One region of the Serratia sp. GW822-FHT06E05 genome, then DNA from elsewhere that is predicted to be linked to it. Evidence: predicted binding sites of a transcription regulator. Region 1 holds the regulator's gene; each other region holds the start of a gene.
The links. The regulator Fur, encoded in region 1, represses iron uptake genes when iron is present. The targets are predictions, from matches to a motif close to ATAATAATGAGAACNACTATCAA.
Positions count from the first base shown of each region.

Region 2: AC1RKC_RS23425 (isochorismate synthase) is a predicted target of Fur. The motif match lies at 1,472-1,494, and genes of this name have one in related genera.
Region 3: AC1RKC_RS09845 (TonB-dependent siderophore receptor) is a predicted target of Fur. The motif match lies at 1,792-1,814, and genes of this name have one in related genera.
Region 4: AC1RKC_RS14945 (Nramp family divalent metal transporter) is a predicted target of Fur. The motif match lies at 1,439-1,461, and genes of this name have one in related genera.

Region 1 is NZ_JBXALM010000007.1:45,597-49,292, forward strand. It holds gene ybfE (LexA regulated protein) at 169-456, shown strand; gene fldA (flavodoxin FldA) at 686-1,225, shown strand; gene fur (ferric iron uptake transcriptional regulator) at 1,545-1,991, shown strand; gene AC1RKC_RS16450 (beta-N-acetylhexosaminidase) at 2,333-3,696, opposite strand, start outside.
Region 2 is NZ_JBXALM010000014.1:66,482-70,177, forward strand. It holds gene entS (enterobactin transporter EntS) at 1-385, shown strand, start outside; gene fepB (Fe2+-enterobactin ABC transporter substrate-binding protein) at 372-1,331, opposite strand; gene AC1RKC_RS23425 (isochorismate synthase) at 1,530-2,738, shown strand; gene AC1RKC_RS23430 ((2,3-dihydroxybenzoyl)adenylate synthase) at 2,747-3,696, shown strand, end outside.
Region 3 is NZ_JBXALM010000002.1:475,084-478,779, reverse strand. It holds gene AC1RKC_RS09845 (TonB-dependent siderophore receptor) at 1-1,748, opposite strand, end outside; gene AC1RKC_RS09840 (SDR family oxidoreductase) at 1,998-2,885, opposite strand; gene AC1RKC_RS09835 (LysR family transcriptional regulator) at 3,030-3,696, shown strand, end outside.
Region 4 is NZ_JBXALM010000006.1:3,493-7,188, forward strand. It holds gene AC1RKC_RS14940 (NupC/NupG family nucleoside CNT transporter) at 1-1,122, opposite strand, end outside; gene AC1RKC_RS14945 (Nramp family divalent metal transporter) at 1,501-2,733, shown strand; gene AC1RKC_RS14950 (DUF2502 domain-containing protein) at 2,869-3,270, opposite strand; gene mgrA (L-glyceraldehyde 3-phosphate reductase) at 3,501-3,696, opposite strand, start outside.

The sequences.
Region 1 (3,696 bases):
CTGGGGTAATATGGCGCGCTATAATTTTGCCGCCGTGCCGAGCGTGTTCGCTAACGTCAGGCTGGGGTGAATTTGGGTTAGGGTTTATTGGCCCGAAGTGTGTTAACCGAACCGTCCGGAAGCGTGTAAGCGCTTTTTGATGCAAACTCCCTTGCAGTACCGCTACCTATGGCAAAAGAACAAACGGATCGCACGACGCTGGATCTGTTCGCAGATGAACGCCGTCCGGGGCGCCCGAAAACCAACCCGCTATCCCGAGATGAACAGCTTAGAATCAATAAGCGTAATCAGCTTCGACGCGATAAAGTCCGTGGCTTACGGCGTGTGGAACTGAAGATCAATGCGGATGCGGTGGACGCCCTGAACAAACTGGCGGAACAGCGTAATATCAGCCGCAGCGAGCTTATTGAGCAAATGCTGCTGGCACAACTGGCGGACGAGCAGCCAGAACATTGATCATTGCAGCCGCACATGCGGCGCGGCGTTAAGGATGACGCCCGATCAACACCGCTTTATTCCACCCGGCATCGCATTAAAGTGATAAATACCCGGGGTAAATTTCTGGCATGATACGCACTTACCGGTAAGAGATAATCTCTTGCCATGGCATCATTTTAATCGGTGTTATCGTAGTCAACGCTAACATCGTGAATGCAATTTATTGAATTTAAAGGTTATACGCGATATGGCTAATGTAGGCATTTTCTTTGGCAGCGACACTGGCAATACCGAAAACATTGCCAAGATGATCCAGAAAATTCTTCAGCAGCAGTTTGGTAAAGAGGTAGCTGAAATTCATGACATCGCCAAAAGCAGCAAAGAAGATCTGGAAGCTTTCGATATCCTGCTGCTCGGTATCCCAACCTGGTACTACGGCGAAGCGCAGTGCGACTGGGACGATTTCTTCCCAACGCTGGAAGAAATTGACTTCAACGGCAAGCTGGTTGCGCTGTTCGGCTGTGGCGATCAGGAAGACTACGCAGAGTATTTCTGTGATGCGATGGGTACCATTCGCGACATCATTGAACCGCGTGGCGCCGCGATCGTAGGCCACTGGCCAACCAAGGGTTACCACTTTGAAGCGTCCAAAGGCTTGGCCAACGACAGCCATTTCATCGGCCTGGCCATTGACGAAGATCGCCAACCTGAGCTGACCAACGAACGTGTTGAAGGCTGGGTAAAACAAATCGTCGAAGAGCTGAGCCTGGCCGAAATCGTCGGGTAACGCCAAAGGTTGAACAAAAGCCCTGCAAAGTGCATAGTGTGCCGGCAGGGCCATCATTGGCAGTACAAATTACTGCAATAGAAGCTACAGATTTGTAACTTCCCACACCATCAAGGTAGACTGAGTTTTCGGTTTATCCCATTCATCAAGACGTTGCATGTATAACATGCAATTGTGCAATTATAGCTTTGTTAACAACCGGCGGTTTCCATTTAGAGCAACCGGTTCTATAATGAGACGCAATTAACTCTTTGTGCCGACCGATGCCAAAGGCGAGAACGCCTCAACTTGATTAGCATAGTAACAGGACTGAATCCGCATGACTGACAACAACACCGCATTGAAGAAGGCCGGCTTAAAAGTCACGCTTCCGCGACTCAAAATCCTGGAAGTACTGCAAAATCCGGAATGCCATCACGTCAGTGCGGAAGATCTGTACAAAAAACTGATAGATATGGGCGAAGAAATTGGCCTGGCTACGGTTTACCGCGTACTGAACCAATTTGATGATGCCGGCATTGTGACCCGTCACAACTTCGAAGGCGGCAAGTCCGTGTTCGAATTGACCCAGCAACATCACCACGATCACCTGATTTGCCTGGATTGCGGCAAAGTGATCGAATTCAGCGATGAGTCTATCGAAGTGCGTCAGCGTGATATCGCCAAACAACACGGCATCAAGCTCACCAACCACAGCCTGTACCTGTACGGCCACTGTGAGACCGGTGACTGCCGCGAAGACGACACCCTGCACGACAAAAAATAATGTCCTAACCGGCATTGAGAACCGCCTTAACGGCGGTTTTTTTGTGCCTGCGATAATAGGATAAAAAATCCCCGGACAGGCCGGGGAAAGTTCACAACGTTAAATACAACAATTGCAGCGGCACTTCTCTACAGCACTTCTCTCGCTTCCCACTTACACTCTCAGCACTCCCCCACCCGCCGACACGCGGATGAGCAACAGAGCTTGGTTCGGTATTAACAGGTACCGGCAATCCCGGAAAAAACGCACCCGATAGTCGAATTCATGTCCGATTACGCCGGACGCTGCCCTGGTCAAGTAACAACGGCCCGCCTGCGAACAGACGGGCCGTTGTTCAGGAGTTACACTTTCTCGGCGCGGCTATAACGCTTGCCGTCCGGGCTGACTGCACGGATCAGTACCTCACCGCTAACACTTGGCTTGGCCTTGGCATCGTAACGCTGCCACTGCTTGCCGCCGTCGGTGGAATATTCAATGCCCAGTCCCGGCAGCGAAATATTGGCTTCCAGCTTGCCTCCCACCACTCGGGCGCCTGGCACCGGCAACCGATAGTTCACACCACCTTTGTCCAGTTTTGCCAGCTCACGCTGACCGAGCAGGTTGGCAAAGCGCAGCCAATCGCGGTCCAGCTTCTTGGTATCGATGAAGTGGGTTTCGCCGCCTTTATACTCCCGGCCCGCCCGGTAATCCTGCTCCCACGCTGCCCGGTGCCATGCGCGCTCGGCCACCGACAGCGAACGAGGGAAGATCATGTACTCCATTTGCTCGTCGGTACGCTGGGTTTCGCTCCACATCTGCGCGGAAATACCGTAAGCCCCCGGCCAGGGCTTGTCGCTCTTGGCGGTAAAGTGATTACCATCGCGATCAACCGAGGTTTCGGCGTTTTGCGGCAGGTTGTTTGGCGCAAAGCTGAACATTTTCTGTTCATCGCTGAAACGCGTTCCCCAGTAGTAACCACGCTCGTCCGGGTTCACCTCATACGGGAAGTCCATGTAGACATAATCCGGGTTTGAAAGGATCAGTTCGTAGCCCTTGTTCGCCCAGTCATTGGCACTGTCGAACCCGCCCCAATACAGCGTATCCCAGAAGTTAACCCCGACACGCTGGGTAGCAAAGGCCTTGGCGTTTTTGGCATCTTTCAGGCCATCCTGCCAGGCTTGCATTCTGTCGATCCCATGCGCTTTCACCAATTGGCTGACTTCTACTCCGAAGTAGCTTGGCTGGTGCTCCATATCGGCGACCTTGCCATCTTTGATCATCGCCTGGCAGACCTGAGATTTTGCCCATGGCTTGTCTTCTTTGCTCTGATCGATGACGCCTTTGCCGGCTTCCGGCTTGTTCACATCGGTATAACCAGCACCTAACCGGATGTTTTTCGCCTCGTCACCGCCAAAGTGCCAGGTACTCAGCGACTGCCCGGCCTCTTTATGCATCTGGGCAATCTCGCCGATCACCTTGTCGACAAAACGTTTGGATGAATCCAGGCAAGGGTTGAGATAGCTTTGGCGGTTGAAGTACTGCACCGAGGTGGTGTTAGAGGTATCGGTTGGATCCACTAAACGGAACTCGTTGGCCTCTTGTTCTTTACCGGCGGCATGCAGTTTCTTATAGCGCGCTTCCATTGAGACCACCGCCGCACGGGCATGCGCCGGCATATCGATTTCCGGGATCACTTCAATCTGGCGCGCCTTGGCGTACTTGATAA
Region 2 (3,696 bases), on a different contig from region 1:
GATTGGCGCGTTTGTCGCTATCGGCCTGTTCGGCCTGATGCCCTGGTACGGTCTGGCACTGTTCTTCCTGGTGGTGTTTGGCTACCTGAGCGCATTGAACTCATTACTGCAGTACGGGCTGATTCAGAACCTGACGCCGGATGCTTTCCTGGGGCGCATTAATGGCCTGTGGACGGCGCAAAACGTGGTGGGGGACGCATTGGGTGCCCTGCTGCTGGGGGCGATGGGGGCGTTTATGTTGCCGGCCATGACTTCAACCAGCTTCGGTTTTGGCGTGGCGGTACTGGGTGTGGTACTGGCGTTCGCGATGAAAGGTCTGCGTCAGGTGAGCCTTGGCGGGCAGGAAAGCGATCTCCAGCCCGCCGCGGGATCTACTGAGAAATAAACTGTTTTTCCAACAGCGTCAGCAGGTTGCTGGCGCTGTAGTAGTCCAGTCGGAAGGTGTCATTGCCCAGCGCATAAACCCGCTTATGCTGCACCGCCGGCAGGTGAGCGAGGAAAGGATTGGCCATCAGCCGCTGCGCATCGCTTTCGTTGTTGGCAAACAGCATCAGCGTCTGGCCGTTCAGCCCTTCCGCCAGGTTTTCCCCGGCGAGCTGAATGATGTCCTTACGCATACCCATGCTGCGGCTGTTGTTCAACTTGTCAGACGGAACCGCCAGGGTGAAACCCAGCTGCTTGAGCATTTGCCCCTGGGAAGATTCGGCGGTCCACAGGTTGGCTGACTTGCCGTCGGCGCTGAAGACCAGAGCGGAGGTCGGTTGTTCCGGCAGCGTCATACGCTGTTTGAGCGACTTTTCGCGGCTATCGAAATCATCAACGATTTTTTGCGCCTTGGCTTCGTGCCCGGTGGCCTGGCCCAGCTCTATCGCCAGCGCCTGCCAGCTTTTGTCGTCGTAATTGACCACCAGCACCGGGGCAATGGCGGACAGCTGATCGTACAGGCGTACGGCGGAGTCGGCGCCGGTAGCGGAGATGATGATCAGGTCAGGCGCTTCACCGGCAATGGCTTCTGCGTTGGGTTCACCAATGTATAGGCGCTTTACGCCGCGCTGCGTTGCGATAGCGCTCCATTGGTGGAAAAAACCTTGTGAGTCCGCCAGACGGCTGCCGGGCGTGGTGGCGCCGCTGGCGATCACTGGCGCATCAATCGCCAGCAGGGTGCCGGTGACGGTTACGCTGGTGGAAACGATGCGGGTAGGGGGCTGCTGCAGGGTCACTACGCCGTGAGAGGTTTCGATTTTACGCGGCCAACAGGCCTCTGTGGCATGGGCTGCACCCATGGCTAACATGCCAAACAGTGCGAAGCCGAAGAACAGGTTCTTCTTCATAAAGCATTCCTTAGAATTTAAATAGTAATACTTATCATTTATATAATTAAAACTGCTGGTTTTATAGCACGATAATGAATAGAAGAACTGTTTACATTTATTGACATAGCATATTCACGAGGGTAATTTAACGCGATTCAATACAAATGATAATCATTATTATACGGGTTATTGTTCATGATACGAAAGGGAGAACCGATGAGCGTGACAGTAAAGGGTACCGGGCAGAAGAAGCCGCACAGCAAGGAGAGCGAGTCGTCCGTAGCAGGCGTGTCGCCGACCTCCGGCTTTTTCTTTACCTCTCCTTTCCGTAGCCTGAGCACCCAGGGCTGCTTCGCTAAAATCACGCTGCCGGCCCAGGGCGGGGATCAGCTTAACGGCGAGTTCCAGCAGGCGGTACGGCATGCTTTTGCCGAAGCCAAACTGGCGGGGGTGAAAAACCCGGTTCTGTGCGGCGCGATCCCGTTCGATACTCATCAACCCTCTGCGCTTTTTATTCCCCAGCACACCCAGTGGTTTGAGCGCGATGCCTTTTTGGCTGGCGTAACCTCACCACAGGAAGCCCTGCCGGAAATTATCAGCCAAAATGAAGTGCCGGCACAACAGCCTTTCATGCAGATGGTGGCAGATGCGGTGGAAGCAACCCGTGGTGACCAACTGGATAAAGTGGTGCTGTCACGCCTGCTGGAGATTGAAACACGCGAACCGGTAGACAGTCAGGCATTGATGGCGCGTATCATCGCGCAAAACCCGCATGGCTTCCATTTCCATGTGCCGTTGGAACAGGGAGCATTGCTGGGCGCGAGCCCTGAACTGCTACTGCGTAAATCCGGCGCACAATTTTATTCCAACCCGCTGGCAGGCTCCGCCCGTCGTGACGCCGACCCGCAGCGGGATCGTGAAGTCAGCCAACAGCTGTTGGTTTCCGAGAAAGATCTCTACGAGCACCAGTTTGTTACCGAAGGTATGCGGCAGGTGCTGGCCGATCGCTGCAGTTATTTGAATATCCCCACCTCGCCTGAATTATTGAGCACCACCACGCTGTGGCACTTGTCTACGCCAATCGACGGCGAGGCCGCCAGCCGGGCGGAAAACGCGTTGTCGTTGGCCTGCTTGCTGCATCCGACACCGGCGCTGTGCGGTACGCCAACGGCGCTGGCGCATCAGGTGATCAAGCAACTGGAGCCTTTTGATCGCGGCCTGTTTGGCGGCATCGTCGGCTGGTGTGATGCCGAAGGCAACGGGGAGTGGGTAGTGACCATCCGTTGTGGCACGGTGCAGGGCAACCAGGTGCGACTCTTTGCCGGAGCCGGCATTGTGCAAGACTCTTCGCCGGAATCTGAATGGCACGAAACCGGCACCAAACTCAGTACCATTTCGCGGGCGTTTGGCCTGAACCAAGGATAGACATTTCCATGAGCATTGCTTTTACTCCCTGGCCTGAGGCATTAGCCCGTCGCTATCGCGAACGGGGATATTGGACCGACCGGCCATTGACCGACATCATCACCCGCCAGGCTAAAAATGACGCCATCGCGCTGATCGACCCGCAACGCAGCCTGAGCTATCGCCAGCTTAATCAACTCTCCGATCGACTGGCTGCGGCCTTGCTGCGTCGGGGCATACACAGCGGCGATACCGCGCTGGTGCAGTTGGGTAACGTGGTCGAGTTCTACGTGACTTTCTTTGCGCTGTTGAAAATTGGCGTGGTGCCGGTAAATGCGCTGTTTAGCCACCAACGCAATGAGCTGAACGCCTATGCGGCACAGATCAAACCGGCGTTGCTGATTGCCGATCGTCAGCATGGCCTGTTCGGTAACGACGAATTCCTGACGACGTTTCGCGCTGAACATCCTTCATTGCGCCTGGTCGCTTTGCGCAGTGAGGAACAGGGTGAGCAGTCGCTGGCGAGCTGGCTGGAAGAGGATTGCGGCGATTTCGTGGCTGCGCCAACCGCGGCCGATCAGGTAGCGTTCTTCCAACTCTCCGGTGGCAGTACCGGCACGCCGAAGCTGATCCCACGTACCCACAACGACTACTACTACAGCATTCGCCGCAGCGTGGAGATTTGTCATTTTGATGACGAAACCCGTTATCTGTGCGCACTGCCGGTAGCACACAACTATCCGATGAGCTCGCCTGGCGTGTTGGGCGTGTTTTACGGTGGTGGGCTGGTGGTGTTCGCCAGCGATCCGGATGCCGGGCAATGCTTCCGTTTGATCGACCAGCATCAGATCAACGTGACTGCGCTGGTGCCGCCGGCGGTAACGCTGTGGCTGCAGGCCATTGAGGAATGGGGCGGTTGCCAGCAGTTGGCCAGCCTGAAGCTGCTGCAGGTGGGCGGTGCCAAGCTGGGGGAAACCCT
Region 3 (3,696 bases), on a different contig from region 1:
TCCACCACCGCCTTGCCGCCGTTTTCCCAACGCAGAATGTTGTAGCCGTTAGAGGCGTAGCCCACCAGATCGGTCCCGGAAACGATTTTGTTTTTATAATCGTTGCGGAAATAGGTAATACCGGCGTTGAACCCTTCATAGGTGAACTCCAGGCCGACCTCTTTGTTGATGCTGACTTCCGGATCCAAGTCGGCATTGCCCATCAGGTAGCAGCTCCCCGTCGCAATGTTGTCCGGGCAGCCGTTACCGCGGGTGGCCAGCAGGTAGCCTTCGCTGGACTGATACAGGTTTGGGGCTTTGAAGACGCGGGCGATCCCGGCTTTCAGTTTGAAATGGTCGCCAAGTTCCTGCGAGGCATTCAGGCTTGGGCTCCAGTTGCTGCCGAATTTGCTGTGATAATCAAAACGCATGCCGGGGATCAGCAGGGTGCCGGGCAAGACTTCGATATTATCTTCGAAGTACAGGGCGCTGAGTTCTGCGCTGTTTTTGGCGCTGCGTCCGGAAGGATCGCCGGAGATATCGCCGATGGTGACGCCGCTGGCATCGGTGACCTGCATAGAGGCCGGATCGTCGAGCTGCTCACGGTTCCACTCGGCCCCCAGGGTCATGGTTTGCTCGAACCACAGGTTGAGCGGCAGCGTCACTTCACCGGTGGTTCTGACATTTTTCAGCCGACTGGTGTTGAATTGGTCGCTGTTGATCATCCCTTCGACACGCCCGGTAGAGCCTTCCTGAAGACGGGTATTGTTGGTTTTTTCGTAGTAAACGCCGACGCGTGACTGGCCCCAATCCCAGATGCCGTTATGGGTGATGCCGTAAGTCTGGCGATACAGGCGGTTGGTTTCTTGTCCGTACAGCGACGAAACCAGATCGTTCGGGCTGAGATTACCGTTGCTGTACTGGGTATCACCGGCATAGATATTGCCTTGGCGGCTGTAGCCCAGCTCAAAATCGAGGATCTGCGTCGGGGTCATTTTCCACGAGAACAGGGCGTTGACATCTTTGTTGCGTACGCCTTCGCTACCGGCAGCATAGGATCCGTTTTGCGCGGTGTTGATATCCGCCGCATCGGCGTCGGTCTTGTTAAAGTTGCCGTACAGGCGCATGGTGAGCGCGTCGCCGGCCAACGGGCCGCTGAGGCTAAAGTTGGTGCGTTTCGTTGCGCCTTCCTTGTCGTTTTCAGGCTGATTGGTAAACAGCGACAGGCTGCCATGCCAGTCATTGGTGGGGCGTTTGGTGATGATATTAATCACACCGCCGGCGGCACCGGAACCGTAACGCGCCGCCGCAGGCCCACGCAGCACTTCGATGCGCTCAACCATTTCCGCCGGCACCCAGTTGGTATCGCCGCGGGTGTCCCTTTCGCCGCGCCAGCTGTAGCGAACCGAATTGCGCGACGTGGTGGGGACGCCGTCGATTAAAATCAGCGTGTTTTCCGGCCCCATGCCGCGTATATCGATCTGACGGTTATTGCCACGGCTGCCGCTGGCGCTGTTGCCGGTCAGGTTCACGCCGGGCATTTTGCGGATGATGTCGGATAAATCGTTGACCGGCGGATCCTTGGCGATGTCCTCGGCGGTAATAATGGAAACGCCAGGCTGCTGTTTTAATTGTTCTTCCGCCGGCGCCAAAACTACCATTTCCTCACTTTCCGCTGCCAAATCATCGGCAGCATAGCCGCTCCCGCTAATTAATCCCGCCAGCAAAATCGCGCCTGGTTTCAATTTGAAAGAGTGTGTGTAAATCATGCATCTTATCCCTGAAAGTATGTGCAAATATTATTGAATAATTATGATAACGATAACCATTCTCATTTATTGTAAGGAAAGTGCAAATTCACAATATCTCCACAATGTCGTTTCGGGCGGGGTGTGTTTTTATCTGATTGATAAATTTATATTTAAAAAATTTTTCTGATGGTGAGCCTAAGTGGCGCAGGGCAGATGTAAAGCTAAAGCCCGCCTGGTTTTCCCCAAACGGGCCAGATAAAAAAGGAATTAATAGGCGAAAGCGGCCCGGTGTTTGCGGATAAACTCTGGCCAACGAACCGGCTCTTTGCCGGCAATTGTCGGGAAGTTGTCAAAGGTTTCTTCAACGCCGGGAATATCGCGTTCGGCAATGCGGCGCAGATTGTCGCCAACGCAGTTCATATAAGCCATCTCGGCGCCAGATTGCCGCATGTTCTCCAGGAAAATCCGGTAATCGAGCGCTTCATAGCGAAATGGCTGGCCCAGTATTTCCGTCAACATGGCCGCAATCTCGCCATAGGATTTGGCGTCATAGCCCAGTCGATAGGTTTTGCCCGCATGCTGTTCAGGGTGCAGCAGTGAACAGGCTGCCGCCAGCGCGACGTCTTCGCCGTCGACCCAACTGAAGGGAGCATCACCGGTGTATTGCTGAATGACGCCGTTGACCACCGCGGGAATGCCACCGTAGCCGATCAGATTTTGCATAAAGCACTCCGGCCGCAAATGCGTAAAGCTGAAACCTGATGCCTCAATATAACGTTCGATCAATTGATGCCAGGCCCAGTGAGCAATGGTGGTGTCGTCGCGGCCGCAGGCACCGAGGTGCACAATATGCTGCACCCCGGCCTGTTTCGCCTTATCGAGAAACACCTTGCTCTGGCGCAGCATGTCGACGGTATAGCCGGTCGCCAGAAAGGCGCGGTCAATACCCTGCAGCGCCGGCGCCAGCGTTTCTTCTTGATCAAAATCCATAATGACGGTGCTGATGCCCTGAGCGGTAAAGGGCTCGGCTTTTTTCGGGGAGCGTACCGCCGCCACCAGGGCAATGGTGGTGTCTGCCTGCAGGTTACGCAAAGTATCACCGCCTATCTGGCCGGTGGCGCCGGTAATCAGCACCCTTGGTTTGTTTATGCTCATCAATAAACCCTTGTCATGGTCTGTGGTTGAATCGGGCCTGGCCCTGAGGATGTATTACCTGATCGAGTTTACGGGGAATAAATTTCCTATTTAGGCTATAAATTACCGAGTTTATGGAATTAAATTCATTAATGGTGACGGGCTATGTTTTCTTCCGAACGACTCAAAGGTATCGATCTGTTTGTCTGCGTAGCCGATCTGGGCAGCTTTACGGCCGCCGCAGAACGCCTGAATTTGACCGGTTCCGCCATCAGCAAAGGCATTGCCCGTCTTGAAAGCCGGCTGCAGGTTCGCTTGTTTAACCGGACCACGCGGCGTCTCTCACTGACCGACGCGGGGGAAACCTTTTACCGCACCTGCACCAGCGTATTGGGCGAGCTGGAAGAGGCGGAGCTTGCCATGCAGGCTGAAAATGCCGAGCCACGGGGAAGGGTGCGTATCGATCTTCCTGCCGCCTATGGTCGTCTGCATGCTTTACCGGTGATCCTCAAGCTGATTGAGCATCATCCGCTGTTAATGCCGCATATTTCGTTTTCCGACCGCTTTGTCGATCCTGCGATAGAGGGGATCGATATTATTGTGCGTATCGGCGGCGCGGATATTTGGCCGAATACTTTAGGACACTGTTATCTGGGGGCGCAGCGGCATATTTTTTGCGCTTCACCGGCCTATGTGAAAAAGCGCGGCGTGCCGAACAACGAACAGGATTTGGATAATCACAGCTGCGTGGTTTACGGCGAAGGCAACGGTATGCTCACCCCCTGGCATTTTGCCGGCGTGCAGGCGAATAACAGCGAGAAAAGGGTGTTAC
Region 4 (3,696 bases), on a different contig from region 1:
CTTCAGACCAAAGCGGGAAACCACGTTGCCCTGGTGCTCGTTCAGCCCTTTAATCGCACCGGCTACGATGCCGATGGAAGAGAAGTTGGCGAAGGAAACCAGGAACACCGACAGGATACCCAGGCTGCGCGGAGAGAGTTCAGCAGAAACCTTCTGCAGCTCCATCATCGCCACGAATTCGTTGGAAACCAGCTTGGTCGCCATGATGCTGCCAACCTGCAACGCTTCGTGCTTAGGAATACCCATAATCCAGGCGAATGGATAGAAGAAGTAGCCCAGGATTTCCTGGAAGCTCAGGCCGAAGATGGCGCTGAACAGGCCGTTGAGCGCGGCGATCAGGGCAATAAAGCCGATCAGCATCGCAGCAACGATAATCGCGACTTTGAAACCCGCCAGGATGTATTCGCCCAGCATTTCGAAGAAGCTCTGGCCTTCGTGCAGGTTGCCCAGATGCAGCTCTTCTTCTTTACTGGTGTCATACGGGTTGACCAATGACAGCACGATAAAGGTGCTGAACATGTTCAGTACCAGCGCCGCCACCACAAACTTGGCGTCCAGCATGGTCATGTAAGCGCCGACGATGGACATGGAAACCGTGGACATCGCGGTTGCCGCCATGGTGTACATGCGCTTTTCTGACATCTTGCCCAGAATATCTTTATAGGCGATGAAGTTTTCAGACTGGCCCAGGATCAGCGAGCTGACGGCGTTGAAGGACTCCAGCTTGCCCATACCGTTTACTTTTGACAGCACGGTACCAATAATGCGGATGATAAACGGCAGTACTTTAATGTATTGCAGAATACCGATCAGCGCAGAGATAAAGACGATTGGGCACAGTACCTTCAGGAAGAAGAAGGCCAGACCTTTGTCGCCCATACCGCCGAATACAAAATCAGTCCCTTGCCCAGCAAACCCGAGCAGCTTGTCAAACAGCGCGGCAAATCCTTTTACAAAGCCCAAACCCGCTTCCGAATGCAGGAAAAAATAGGCCAGCAGTACTTCAATAACCAACAGTTGAATAACATAGCGAATGCGGATGCTTTTACGATCGCGACACACTAAAAGTGCCAGGATCGCGACGACCACTAACGCCAACGCAAAGTGCGCAATATGGGACATGTTTGCTCCAAACTTGAGGCAGGCTGAATTTCGGATGTCATTTTATGTAACGCCACGTTTAAAAACGAGAGCTCTATTGCAAATATGGAAAATCATAGGGGGAAACATCTTAAACTTGTACGGTAAAGCATAAAAAATCAAGAGGTTAATCAATCCATATGAAATTCATATTCTTGCGCTAAATGGATCATCCAAAGGATTTTTCCCAGGATAGAACTTCGTTCAGTGCGGTAAATGTTCACTTACCCGCCAAACCTTTCGTTAAACCCGTGGTTATTTTCTATCGCAGAGATAAGCATTACCGCTCTAAATGCACTTGATAATTATTATCATTTACATAATATAACCACAGGCTTAATAGAAGTAAGGGTTCAGAACATGCTGAACAGTGATGTGGTTGAAACCACCAGTCGTCCTGCCAGGAAGATCAAACTTTCCTTGATGGGCCCCGCATTCATAGCGGCTATCGGCTATATCGATCCCGGTAATTTTGCTACCAACATCCAGGCAGGCGCTTCCTTTGGCTACACCCTGTTGTGGGTGGTGGTGTGGGCCAACGTCATGGCGATGTTGATCCAGCTGTTGTCCGCAAAACTCGGTATTGCCACCGGTAAAAATCTGGCAGAGCACATTCGCGATCGTTTCCCGCGTCCGGCGGTTTGGGCCTATTGGGTTCAGGCGGAAATCATTGCCATGGCCACAGATTTGGCCGAGTTTATTGGTGCAGCGATTGGCTTCAAACTGCTGCTGGGCGTCACGCTGCTGCAAGGGGCGATCCTGACCGGTATCGCCACGTTCCTTATCCTGATGCTGCAAAAACGCGGGCAGAAACCGCTGGAAATGGTGATCGGCGGTTTGCTGCTGTTTGTTGCCGCAGCTTATATGGTGGAATTGGTATTTTCACAACCGCAGTTGGAGCCTTTGTTGAAAGGCATGGCGATACCGGACCTGCCGAACGGCGACGCGGTATTTTTGGCTGCCGGGGTGCTCGGCGCGACCATCATGCCGCACGTGATTTATCTGCATTCGTCATTAACCCAGACCGGCGGTGAGCATTCAAAAGCCGATCGCTACGCGGCCACCAAGTTTGACGTCGCCATTGCCATGACCATAGCCGGTTTTGTTAACCTGGCGATGATGGCTACCGCCGCTGCGGCCTTCCATTTTAACGGCCACAGCGGCATTGCCGATCTCGATCAGGCTTATCTGACGCTGCAGCCGCTATTGGGCCAGGCGGCAGCGACCATCTTCGGACTGAGTCTGGTCGCTGCCGGATTATCTTCCACCGTGGTGGGGACGCTGGCAGGGCAGGTTGTGATGCAGGGATTTGTACACTTTTATATTCCGCTGTGGGTGCGCCGGGTGGTCACCATGCTGCCGTCGTTTATCGTCATTATGATGGGCATGGACGCTACGCGTATTCTGGTACTGAGCCAGGTGCTGCTGAGTTTCGGTATTGCGCTGGCGCTGGTGCCGCTGTTGTCGTTCACCGGCAACCGCGAGCTGATGGGGGAGATGGTCAACAGCCGCAGCATACAGGCGATAGGGAAAGTGATCGTGCTGGTGGTGGTTGGGCTGAACGGCTACCTGCTGGTCAGCAGCCTTCTCTGAGCGGACACCAAATGAAAGGCCGACATTGAGTCTAATGCGGTTCACTAAAGCTCAATATCAGCGGAAACCCGGGTCGCCCCGGGTTTCTCGCTCTGTTAAATGCGGGAGATTAGGCGGGCTGACGACCTTTGGCCGTCAATCATCGTGGTCATGGTGGCGATGATCGCGATCGTCATGACGTCGGCCTTTCCCGTGATGCTTCTCATGGTGCTTATAATAGTGCTTATCGTATTTACGATAGCGCCCCTCATGATAGTAATAATTCTTGCGCCAGTAATTGTTGTCGCGCCAGCGATAACCATCCCAGTTGTAGCCCCGACGATTGCGTTCACCCAGGTACCGACCCTGATGGCCCTGCCACCAGTCGCGGTCGCGCCAGTCATAACCGTCCCAGTAACGGCCGCGATTGTCTTGCTCACCGATACGTAATGAGACGCCCGGCATCAGATCGATACTCAACCCTTCTGCCTGCGCTGGCTGGATGGCAGGCAGCATTGACACCACCAACAGAGCGGCCAATAACAGAGGTTTAAACATGAATGCTCCTTTCCGCCGTAGCGGCTTGGCCGGTTTTACAATTAATGAAGCGCGTTCATCAGTTTATAAAACAGCCTTATAGTTTTACCTGCAATATCGGCATATTAGCCTTTGTGGATAGGGTTGAATCTTAGCGGCATTCTTAAAAACGGGGCAGGGGGAGTGATTTAAGATTTGTCTGGCGCGGCAGGCGTTATCGCCGACGATAAACCGGCGATAATTGTAAGCGATTACATTAATATTTGCTCGATCTGCTTAATTTCATCATCGCTAAAGGTGCGGTTAGCCAACATGCCTACGGCGTCTTCAATTTGGCTGGTCTTGCTGGCGCCAATCAGTGCCGAAGTGACGCGATCGCCACGCAATACCCAGGCCAGCGCCATTTGCGACAGCTTCTGTCCGCGCTGCTGCGCCAGTGCATTAAGT